2 regions of the Mesorhizobium sp. M0016 genome follow, and region 1 is predicted to be linked to the other one. Evidence: predicted binding sites of a transcription regulator. Region 1 holds the regulator's gene; the other holds the start of a gene.

The links. The regulator PhoB, encoded in region 1, activates phosphate uptake and scavenging genes when phosphate is short. The targets are predictions, from matches to a motif close to TGTCATNNANCTGTCAT.
Region 2: a site for PhoB is predicted at 2,197-2,213, ahead of ugpB (sn-glycerol-3-phosphate ABC transporter substrate-binding protein UgpB). Genes of this name have one in related genera too.

What each region holds. Positions count from the first base shown of each region.
Region 1 is NZ_JAMYVM010000015.1:52,417-57,465, reverse strand. It holds gene pstB (phosphate ABC transporter ATP-binding protein PstB) at 1-374, shown strand, start outside; gene phoU (phosphate signaling complex protein PhoU) at 416-1,120, shown strand; gene phoB (phosphate regulon transcriptional regulator PhoB) at 1,137-1,826, shown strand; gene NKJ88_RS20930 (ROK family protein) at 1,857-3,092, opposite strand; gene xylF (D-xylose ABC transporter substrate-binding protein) at 3,359-4,399, shown strand; gene NKJ88_RS20920 (sugar ABC transporter permease) at 4,544-5,049, shown strand, end outside.
Region 2 is NZ_JAMYVM010000004.1:327,810-332,858, forward strand. It holds gene ugpA (sn-glycerol-3-phosphate ABC transporter permease UgpA) at 1-753, opposite strand, end outside; gene ugpB (sn-glycerol-3-phosphate ABC transporter substrate-binding protein UgpB) at 824-2,134, opposite strand; gene NKJ88_RS08905 (bifunctional diguanylate cyclase/phosphodiesterase) at 2,614-5,049, shown strand, end outside.

The DNA.
Region 1 (5,049 bases):
TGAAGAAGGCGGCGATCTGGAACGAGGTCAAGGACCGCCTGCAGGAGCCCGGCACCGGCCTGTCCGGCGGCCAGCAGCAGCGCCTGTGCATCGCGCGCGCCATCGCCGTGTCGCCGGAGGTGATCCTGATGGACGAGCCCTGCTCGGCGCTCGATCCGATCGCCACCGCCCGTGTCGAGGAGCTGATCGACGAACTGCGCCAGAACTACACGATCGTCATCGTCACCCACTCGATGCAGCAGGCGGCGCGCGTGTCGCAGCGCACGGCGATGTTCCATCTCGGCTATCTCGTCGAGGAGGGCGCCACCGACAAGATGTTCACCAACCCCGACGACAAGCGCACCCAGGACTACATTACCGGCCGCTTCGGCTGAGCCGTCCGGCGGGTGAATTTTCAGGCACGAGGACCAAGATCATGGGTGAACATACCGTCGCCTCCTTCGATGAAGAGCTCGGGCAGATCAGCAAGCTGATCCGCGACATGGGCGATCTGGCAGGCTCGATGGTCAGCGGCTCGACCAGGGCGCTGCTCAATTCGGACAATGCGCTGGCACAGCGTGTCGTTTCCGACGACGCCATCATGGATGCGCGCCAGCGCGAACTGGACGACCGCGCCATCACGCTGATCGCCAAGCGCCAGCCGATGGCCAACGATCTGCGCGCCGTGGTCGGCTCGATCCGCATGGCCGGCGACCTCGAGCGCATCGGCGATCTCGCCAAGAACATCGCCAAACGCGTCGGCACCGTGGGCTTGAGCGTCACGCCGCGCGACCTCTCGCACTCCATCGATGCCATGGCGCAGCTGGTGCTGATCCAGGTGCAAGGCGTCGTCGAGGAATATGCCGCCACCGATGCGGCAGCTCTTGCAAAACTCAGGAATGACGACGAGCGCATCGACGTCAAATACACGTCCGTGTTTCGTGAGCTCTTGACCTACATGATGGAAGACCCTCGCAACATCACCGCCTGCACGCATCTCTTGTTCTGCGCCAAGAATCTTGAGCGCATCGGCGATCATGTCACCAACATCGCCGAAAATGCGTATTATGTGCTGACCGGCCAGCAATTGCCCGCCAATCGTCCGAAGCAGGACGAGACGGCGATGGCCACGCCGGCCTGATGAGGGTGAACTGCCTATGATCGCGCCACGCATCATGGTCGTGGAGGACGAGGAGCCGCTAGGCGTGCTCCTCCGCTACAACCTCGAATCCGAAGGCTATCACGTCGAGGTGGTGACACGCGGCGACGAGGCCGAGATCCGCCTGCAGGAAAACGTGCCCGATCTCCTGGTGCTCGACTGGATGGTGCCCGCTGTTTCCGGCATCGAGCTCTGCCGGCGGCTTAGAGTGCGGCCCGAAACCGAGCGGCTGCCGATCATCATGCTGACCGCGCGCGGTGAGGAAAGCGATCGCGTGCGCGGCCTGTCCACCGGTGCCGACGACTATCTGGTCAAGCCATTCTCGACGCCGGAGTTCATGGCGCGCGTGAAGGCGCTGCTGCGCCGGGCCAAGCCGGAAGTGCTGTCCAGCGTGCTCAAGGTCGGCGACATCGTGCTCGACCGCGAGTCGCACCGTGTCTACCGCAAGAAGAGCGAGATCAGGCTCGGACCGACCGAGTTCCGGCTGCTCGAATTCATGATGCGCCATCCCGGCCGCGTGTTCTCGCGCAGCCAGCTGCTCGACAATGTCTGGGGCGAGACGATCTACATCGACGAGCGAACCGTCGACGTCCATGTCGGGCGCTTACGCAAAGCGGTCAACAACGGCCGCATGCCGGATGTCATCCGTACCATTCGCGGCGCCGGCTACGCGATCAGGGAAGACTAGGATGCTGCGCGTCGCGCCGTTGCCGGCCATTCAGGCGACATGCTTGCCGGATTTGGCCTGAATGCCCGGCGCGAAAATCTCCTGATCGACGAAGCCGAGCGCGCGCATGGCACAGCCTTCGCGGATCAGCGGCAGCTCGTTGGGCTCGGTGTCGAAGGAGATCGATTTCGAGTGCTGGCCGCCGGCGGTCTGGGCGATCGCTTCGCGCAATGCCGGCTCGATCAGGTCGAAGGCGGCGGCGCTGACGCCAACCATGGCGACAGGCGCCGGGTCGATCAGCGCAAACAGGCTGCCGAGGCCGAAGCCGAGCGCCTCACCGGCCTTGCGATAGGCTTCGCGCTCCGGGCCATCGGTTTCGCGGGCGCGCGCGGCGAGTGCGCGCATATCAGCGTCGCCGATATCGACCGGCTCGGCATCTTCGCTCATCATTTTGGCGCTGCGCCAGATGGCGTAGTTTCCGGCATAGGCCTCGACGCAGCCGCGCCGCCCGCAGCGGCAGAGCGCGCCGCCCGGACGGTGGATCATGTGGCCGAACTCGCCGCCGGAGGAATGGGTGCCGGTGAACAGTTCGCCTTTCAGCACCAGCCCCATGCCGATGCCGTGCGACAAGAGGATCGCGATGAAATTGTCGCGGTAGCGCTCGGGCTGGCGCCATTGCAGGGCCACCGCCATCATATTGCAGTCGTTCTCCATGGTGGCAGGAATGCCGAATTCCGCTTCCAACATGTCGGCGAAGGCAATGTCGGTCAGTGGCGTGATTGGCGACCACAGCATGGCCCGCGCCTGCGAATCGGTGATGCCCTGGATGCCCATGGCAATGCGGGCGATGCTCTGGACATCGAGGTCCGGGTCCGCGAGACGCCGCCCGACGATTGCTACGCATTCGCCGATCAGCTCGTCGCGCGGCATGGTCAGCGTGTCGAGCCGGCGCTGTTCTTCCGCGACCACCTGGCCGGCATAGTCGATGACGGTGACGGAGAGGAAGTTCAGCGACAGCACCACGGTCATGACCGCCGCCGCTTCCGGGTTGAGGCCAAGGCCGACCTGCGGCCGGCCGCGTTTCAGCGAGCCGGTCTCGCCAGGCTTGCCTTCAATCAGGATGCCTTCTTGAATTAGATCAGACGAGATTGCCGATATCGTCGAATGGCTGAGGCCGGTGGTCGCCGCAATCTCGGTCCGCGACGGCTGGCCGGCCCGGCGCACGGCCGAAATCACCATCGCACGGTTGCGACGGCGCAGATCGTCGTGGCGGATCCCAACCGACATTTGTTTTCCTCCCGGCCTCCTCGCGCCTCATGATAGTGAAGGCGTTCGACGGCACCAGCCAAATATTGGCAGACGCCGGCAGCCCTGTCATTGTTTATTGCGGAGCTCGAAAAAATTCGGCAACGCCATCAGAATCCATCATAATCGATGTTGACAGTGCCTTATCATTGAACCAGTATTTTTTCGAGGCTCGAAAAAATGGAGCCTCTTTGTGCAGGCCTTCGGGCCGGTTTTGTCGCGCCGTGGGCGGCGCAGGGAGGGTTATAATGAACAGATTTGCAGCCGCCATGCTGGCGGGTGTCGCCATGTCGCTGGCGCTGATGTCGGTCGCGCAGGCGAAGGACAAGGTCATCGGCGTGTCGTGGTCGAACTTCCAGGAAGAGCGCTGGAAGACCGACGAGGCGGCGATGAAAACGGCGATCGAAGCCGCCGGCGACAAGTACATTTCGGCCGACGCGCAGTCCAATCCCGGCAAGCAGCTGACCGACGTCGAAAGCCTGATCTCGCAGGGCGCCAACTCGCTGATCATCCTGGCGCAGGACGCCTCGGCCATCGGCCCGGCGGTGCAGAAGGCGCTGGACGAAGGCATTCCGGTCGTCGGCTATGATCGCCTGATCGAGAACAAGGACGTCTTCTACCTGACCTTCGACAACAAGGAAGTCGGCCGCATGCAGGCCCGCGAAGTGTTCAAGGCGAAGCCCGAAGGCAACTATGTCTTCATCAAGGGCTCGGGCTCGGATCCGAATGCCGATTTCCTGTTCTCGGGCTCGATGGAAGTGCTCAAGGAAGCCATCGACTCGGGCAAGATCAAGAATGTCGGCGAGGCCTATACCGATGGCTGGCTGCCGGCCAACGCCCAGAAGAACATGGAACAGTTCCTGACCGCCAATGACAACAAGGTCGATGCCGTGGTTGCGGCCAATGACGGCACCGCCGGCGGCGTTGTCGCCGCGCTGACGGCGCAGGGCCTTGCCGGAACGGTTCCGGTCTCGGGCCAGGACGGCGACCATGCCGCCCTGAACCGCATCGCGCTCGGCACGCAGACGGTGTCGGTGTGGAAAGACGCGCGCGAACTCGGCAAGAACGCCGCCGAGATCGCCTCGCAGCTTGCCGATGGCAAGAAGACGGGCGACATTGCCGGCGCCAAGGACTTCACCACGCCTGGCGGCAACACCGTCAAGTCGCTGTTCCTGACCCCCGTCGCGATCACCAAGGACAACCTCAACGTCGTCATCGACGCCGGCTGGATCAAGAAGGACGAAGTCTGCACAGGCGTCGCCGCCGGCAGCGTCGCGGCTTGCAACTGATCTCGACGACTTGAAGAAATGAGGCGCCGCGGCTGTCAAGCCGCGGCGTTTTCTCTACGAGAATTGTGTGTTTCCGCCATCGGCGGCAAACTTCTAGGCTGTGGTCCGGCATCCGCGCCAGACGGCAAGCCGCTGGAGGACATCATGACCGACACGACCTCAAATCCGCAGGCCGATACGGCACGAGCGTCTGAACTCGGCGCGGTCGCCCGGTTCCTGAAAGCGACCGAGCTCGACACGCGCATGCTCGGCATGGTCGGCGCGCTGCTGGTCATCTGGGTCGGCATACATATCCTGTCGGGTGGGCTTTTCCTGACGCCGCGCAATCTTTGGAACCTGTCGGTGCAGACGTCCTCGGTCGCGATCATGGCGACCGGCATGGTACTGGTCATCGTCATGCGCAACATCGACCTTTCGGTGGGCTCCGTCGAAGGCGTGATCGGCATGATCATGGGCGTGGCACAGGCCGAATTCCTGATTCGCGTCATCGGCTTCCAGCTTGGAAACCCCTGGCTCTGGGTCGTCGCGCTTGCCGCCGGCGTGGTGCTTGGTCTGCTGATCGGCGCGTTCCAGGGCTTCATCATCGCCTATATGCAGGTTCCGGCCTTCATCGTGACGCTTGGTGGCCTGCTGGTCTGGCGTGGCATGGC
Region 2 (5,049 bases), on a different contig from region 1:
CTTGTAGACCAGCGTCTCGGTGGCCTTGCCTGGCCCGCCGCCGGTGACGGCATGAACGATACCGAAAGTGTCGAACAGCGCATAGACAGTGTTGACGACCAGCAGGAAGAAGGTCGTCGGTGCGAGCAGCGGGAAGACGATGGTCCAGAAGCGCTTCGTCTCCCCGGCGCCGTCCATGGCCGCCGCCTCTATCAACGTCTTCGGCACCGCCTGCAGCCCGGCGACGAAGAACAGGAAATTGTAGCTGATCTGCTTCCAGGCAGCCGCAGATACCAGCAGGATCATGGCTTGGTTTCCGTTGAGCAAGGGATCCCAGGCGATGCCGAGACCTCTCAAGGCGTAGGCCAGCGAACCGATCGAGGGGTTGAACAGAAACAGCCACAACATGCCGGCAATCGCCGGCGCCACCGCATACGGCCAGATCAGCAGCGTGCGATAAAGGCCTTTGCCGCGCACCACCTTCTCGGCCATGACGGCAAGCAACAGGGCCACACCCATGGCGACCATCGCGGTCGCCAGAGAGAACACCAGCGTGACTTTGATCGAGTTGAGGTAGGCCGGGTCGGCCAGCACCTTGCGAAAATTGGCGAGCCCGACGAACTTGCTCTTCAGCCCGAACGGGTCTTCCCTAAGCATCGACTGGTAGAGCGCCTGCCCGGTCGGCCAGTAGAAAAAGATCAGCGTAATGGCGAGTTGCGGCGCCACCAGCAGGTAAGGCAGGGTCTTGTTGGGAAAGACGACGCGTGGAGACAGGGTGATTCCCTCGCTGTTCAGGAAATCGTCCACGCGGGTCCGCGTGGACGAGGTTCAACTGACAATCTCTTCAGTTTCCGATCGCTTCCTGAATCGCCTTGTTGCCGCGTGCGACCGCGTTGTCGAGCGCCTGCTGCGCAGTCTGCTGGCCGGCCAGCATCTTCTCGAACTCCTCATTCTCGATGTCGCGCACCTGCGGCAGGTTGACGAGGCGCACGCCCTTCGAGTTCTCGGTCGGCGCCTTGCCCAGCATCTGCAGGATCGGCGTCTCACGGCCCGGGTTCTTGTCATAGAAGCCGGACTTCTTGGTCGCCTCATAGGCAGCGAGCGTCACCGGCAGATAACCCGACTTCTGATGCAGATACTCCTGCACTTCGGTCTTGGACAGGTAGGAGAAGAACGCCGCGACGCCCTTGTATTCCTCGTCCGATTTGTTGCCGAACACCCACAGGCTGGCGCCGCCCGGCGTGGTGTTCTGGGGCGCGCCCTTGGCGTCACTATCATAGGGAAGCTGGCCGATGCCGTAGTTCATGCCCGACTTGACGATGTCACCGAGACCCCCCGACGATTCGGTGAAGATGCCGCATTCTCCGGCAAGAAAGATCTGCTTGGCTTCGGATGTACGGCCGCCATATTTGAAGGTGCCGTCCTTGGCCAGGTCGGCGAGCGCCTGGAAATGATTGACGAAGATCGGCGCATTGATCTTGAGCTCGACGTCGGTTCCGGCAAGTCCGTTCTGGTTGGTGCCATAGGAAACGTCGTTCCAGGCCGCGAAGGCCTCAAGGTGGATCCAGGTCAACCACGTCGAGGTATAGCCGCAGGAAGCGGCGCCGCTCGCCTTGATCTTCTTGGCGGCTTCCCACACCTCGTTCCAGGTCTTTGGCGGGTTGTTCACATCAAGCCCGGCCTTCTGGAAAATATCCTTGTTGTAGTAGAGGATGGGCGACGAGGAATTATAGGGGAAGGACAGCATGGTCCCGTCCGGCTTCGAATAGTAACCGACGATGCCGGGCAAATACTGGCTCTTGTCGAAGGTCACGCCGGCGCTGGTCAGCACATCGGCCACCGGTTTGATCGCACCTTCGGCTGCCATCATGACGCCGGTACCCACGTCGAACACCTGGATGATGTCGGGCGCTTGCCCCGCACGATAGGCAGCGATGCCGGCATTCAGCGTTTCGGGATAGGTGCCCTTGAAAACAGGGAGAATTTCATAGTCGCTCTGGCTGGCATTGAAATCCTTGGCGATCTTGTCGACCACCTCGGCATTCGCGCCGGTCATGGCATGCCACCAACTGATCTTGGTGGCGGCGAAGGCGGAGGTGGTGGAAAGCAGGGTCAAGGTGGCGGCAACACCGGCCGCAAAGCCGAACAACTTCATGTTTCATCTCCCGTTTGTCATTGGCGAAAGGGGCACTCCCGCAAAGGCAATATGTGTCGCTGATGACAATCGGACAACGGATTTGTTGCTGTTTCGTGAATTTCATACCCGGCTAACTTCGCGCCCCCTCGCCTTGCAACGAGGACAGAGAGAAATGCCAAGCCGGCTCAGCGATAGAATGGGGCATGGTGGGCCTGCAAGGATCGCCGACCGCCCAGCGATGCGTGAAGGGCCCGCGTGACAGCGCCACGCACCTGCACCGTGCGGCCGCCATACCGGCGCTCGGCCAGATCGAGATCGGCCGAGCGGCATCGCGCCAGGCGCTGCTGTAACCGTGTGTCTGGAATGAGACAGGATCGCCGCAAGGTACAACCCGAAAAACCCGCTGTAGTTGTAGTTCGCATAACCGATTCTTCGTCAAGCGCGGCATACTAATCAAGTGGACGGCTTGATTGCTGTGGGAGAGCAGGTGGGGCGAGATGCTGACGGTCTATAATTGTATCGTGCATGAGCACGATCTGAGACTGGTCGCACTGGCAGCGCTCATTTGCGGTATTTCTTCCTTCTCGGCGGTCAACCTGCTTCGCCATGTCGACCGCTCGAGCGAGCGCAACCGCTATACCTGGCTGATGATAGCAGCCACTTCCACCGGCTTCGGTATCTGGGCGACGCACTTCATCGCAATGCTTGCCTTTTCTCCCGGAATCCCCAACGCCTACAATACGGAAATGTCGGCGCTTTCGCTCGCCGGTTCCGTCGCCCTGACCGCTGCGGGCATGTGGATCGCCACCTTGCGCCGGGGCATCGACTACCCTCTGGTCGGCGGCGCGGTCCTCGGCGCTGGTATCGCCGCCATGCACTATATCGGCATGGCCGCCTTCGAGGTCGAAGGGCGCATCGTCTGGAACCCGCTGCTGGTCGGCGTCTCGGTGCTGACAGGCGTCACCCTCGCCGCGCTGGCGCTGCTGGTCGTGTTGCGACGGCCGTCCATGCAGGCCACAATCGCCGCCGCCATCCTGTTGACGCTGGCGATCTGCAGCCTGCACTTCATCGCCATGGGCGCGGTGTCGATCTTCCCGGACTCCTCCATCGAGATATCGCAGTTCACGGTCGAACCGGTGTCGCAGGCCTTCGCCGCCGCTGCAGTCAGCATGGCTATCCTGGTGCTTTCAGCCGCAGCATTGTGGATCGACCTTCGCTTCCGGCGTCACAAGCTCGAGGCCGAGCGCATGCACGGCCTCGCCAACGCCGCCGTCGAGGGGCTGATCGTCTGCGACGGCGCCCGCATCGTCAGCGCCAATGACAGCATCGCCGCGCTAACCGGCATTGCGCCGGAAGTGCTGAACGCGATGCTGCTTGGCGATCTCTTCGGCGAACGCACCGCGGCCGGCATGTCCGACTGCAGCGGACAGGCACAGGAAGCGGAGCTCAGAGCCCATGACGGCGCCACCATCCCCGTCGAACTTATCGCCAGGAGCATCGACTATTGCGGCAAGCGGCACAGCGTGGTCGCCGTGCGCGACATCCGCGAACGCAGGAAGGCCGAGCAGGAGATACTGCGCCTCGCCCATTTCGACCCGCTGACCGGGCTCCCCAACCGCCGCAGTTTCTCCGGCCGGCTCGAGGCCGAAATTGCCGCAATGGACCGCGGCGGCAAGGGCGGGCATCTTGCGCTGCTGCTGCTAGACCTCGACCGCTTCAAGGAAGTGAACGACCTGTTCGGGCACGGCGCCGGCGATGCCATGCTGCAGAAGGTGGCGCTATGCGCCTCCGCCGTGCTCCGCCACGGACAGATGCTGGCGCGTCTCGGCGGCGACGAGTTCGCCATCATCGCTCCGAACCTTCCCGATCCGCAGGCGGCCGGCCGCATCGCCGAGGCGGTGCTGGCGGCCATGCGCGAGGAAAACCGGCTGTCGGTCGGTGGCGGGCTGGTGTCGGCCAGCATCGGCATTGCACTTTATCCGCTCGACGCCGATGAGCCGACACTCCTGGTCAGCCACGCCGACACCGCGCTCTACCGCGCCAAGGCCGAGGGCAAGGACACCTACCGTTACTTCGAGGCCTCGATGGGCGCCGAGGCGCGAGACCGGCGCGTGATGGAGCACGAACTGCGCCAGGCCATGGCGCGCGATGAGTTTCGCCTCGTCTACCAGCCACAAAAGGAGATCAGCAGCGGGCGGATGGTCGGGTTCGAAGCGCTGATCCGCTGGCGCCATCCGCAGCGCGGCGACGTGTCGCCGGCGACCTTCATCCCGGTGGCCGAAGACAGCGGCGTCATCATCCAGATCGGCGAATGGGTGCTGGCGACGGCCTGCGCCGAGGCTGCGCGCTGGAAGAACCCTCTCACCGTAGCGGTCAATGTCTCGGCGGTGCAGCTCCACAATCCGAATTTCAGCCGCAAGGTGCATGAAGTCCTGCTCGGCTCCGGCCTGACGCCCGGCAGGCTCGAACTCGAGATCACCGAAACGGCGCTGGTCAAGGACATGCCGCGCGCGCTGGCGACCTTGCGCCAGGTGAAGGCGCTTGGCGTGCGTGTGGCGATGGACGATTTCGGCACCGGCTACTCCTCGCTGTCCAATCTCCGCGCCTTCCCCTTCGACAAGATCAAGATCGACGGCTCATTCATCAAATCAGTCGACAGCAACGGCCAGGTGGCAGCCATCGTGCGCGCCGTTCTGGGGCTTGGCCGCGGTCTCGGCCTGCCGGTTCTGGCCGAGGGCGTCGAGACGCTGGGCGAGCTGAAATTCCTCGACGCCGAGGCCTGCGAGATTGGCCAGGGCTACTATCTAGGCCGGCCGAGCCCGATCGAGGCGTTCAGCGAACTGACCGGCGTCGCGGCGCCGGCGGCACACGACGACGCCAGCGTCAAACAACGCGGCGGCAGCATCTTGATGCTGCCGCCGGCGGCGGCCCTG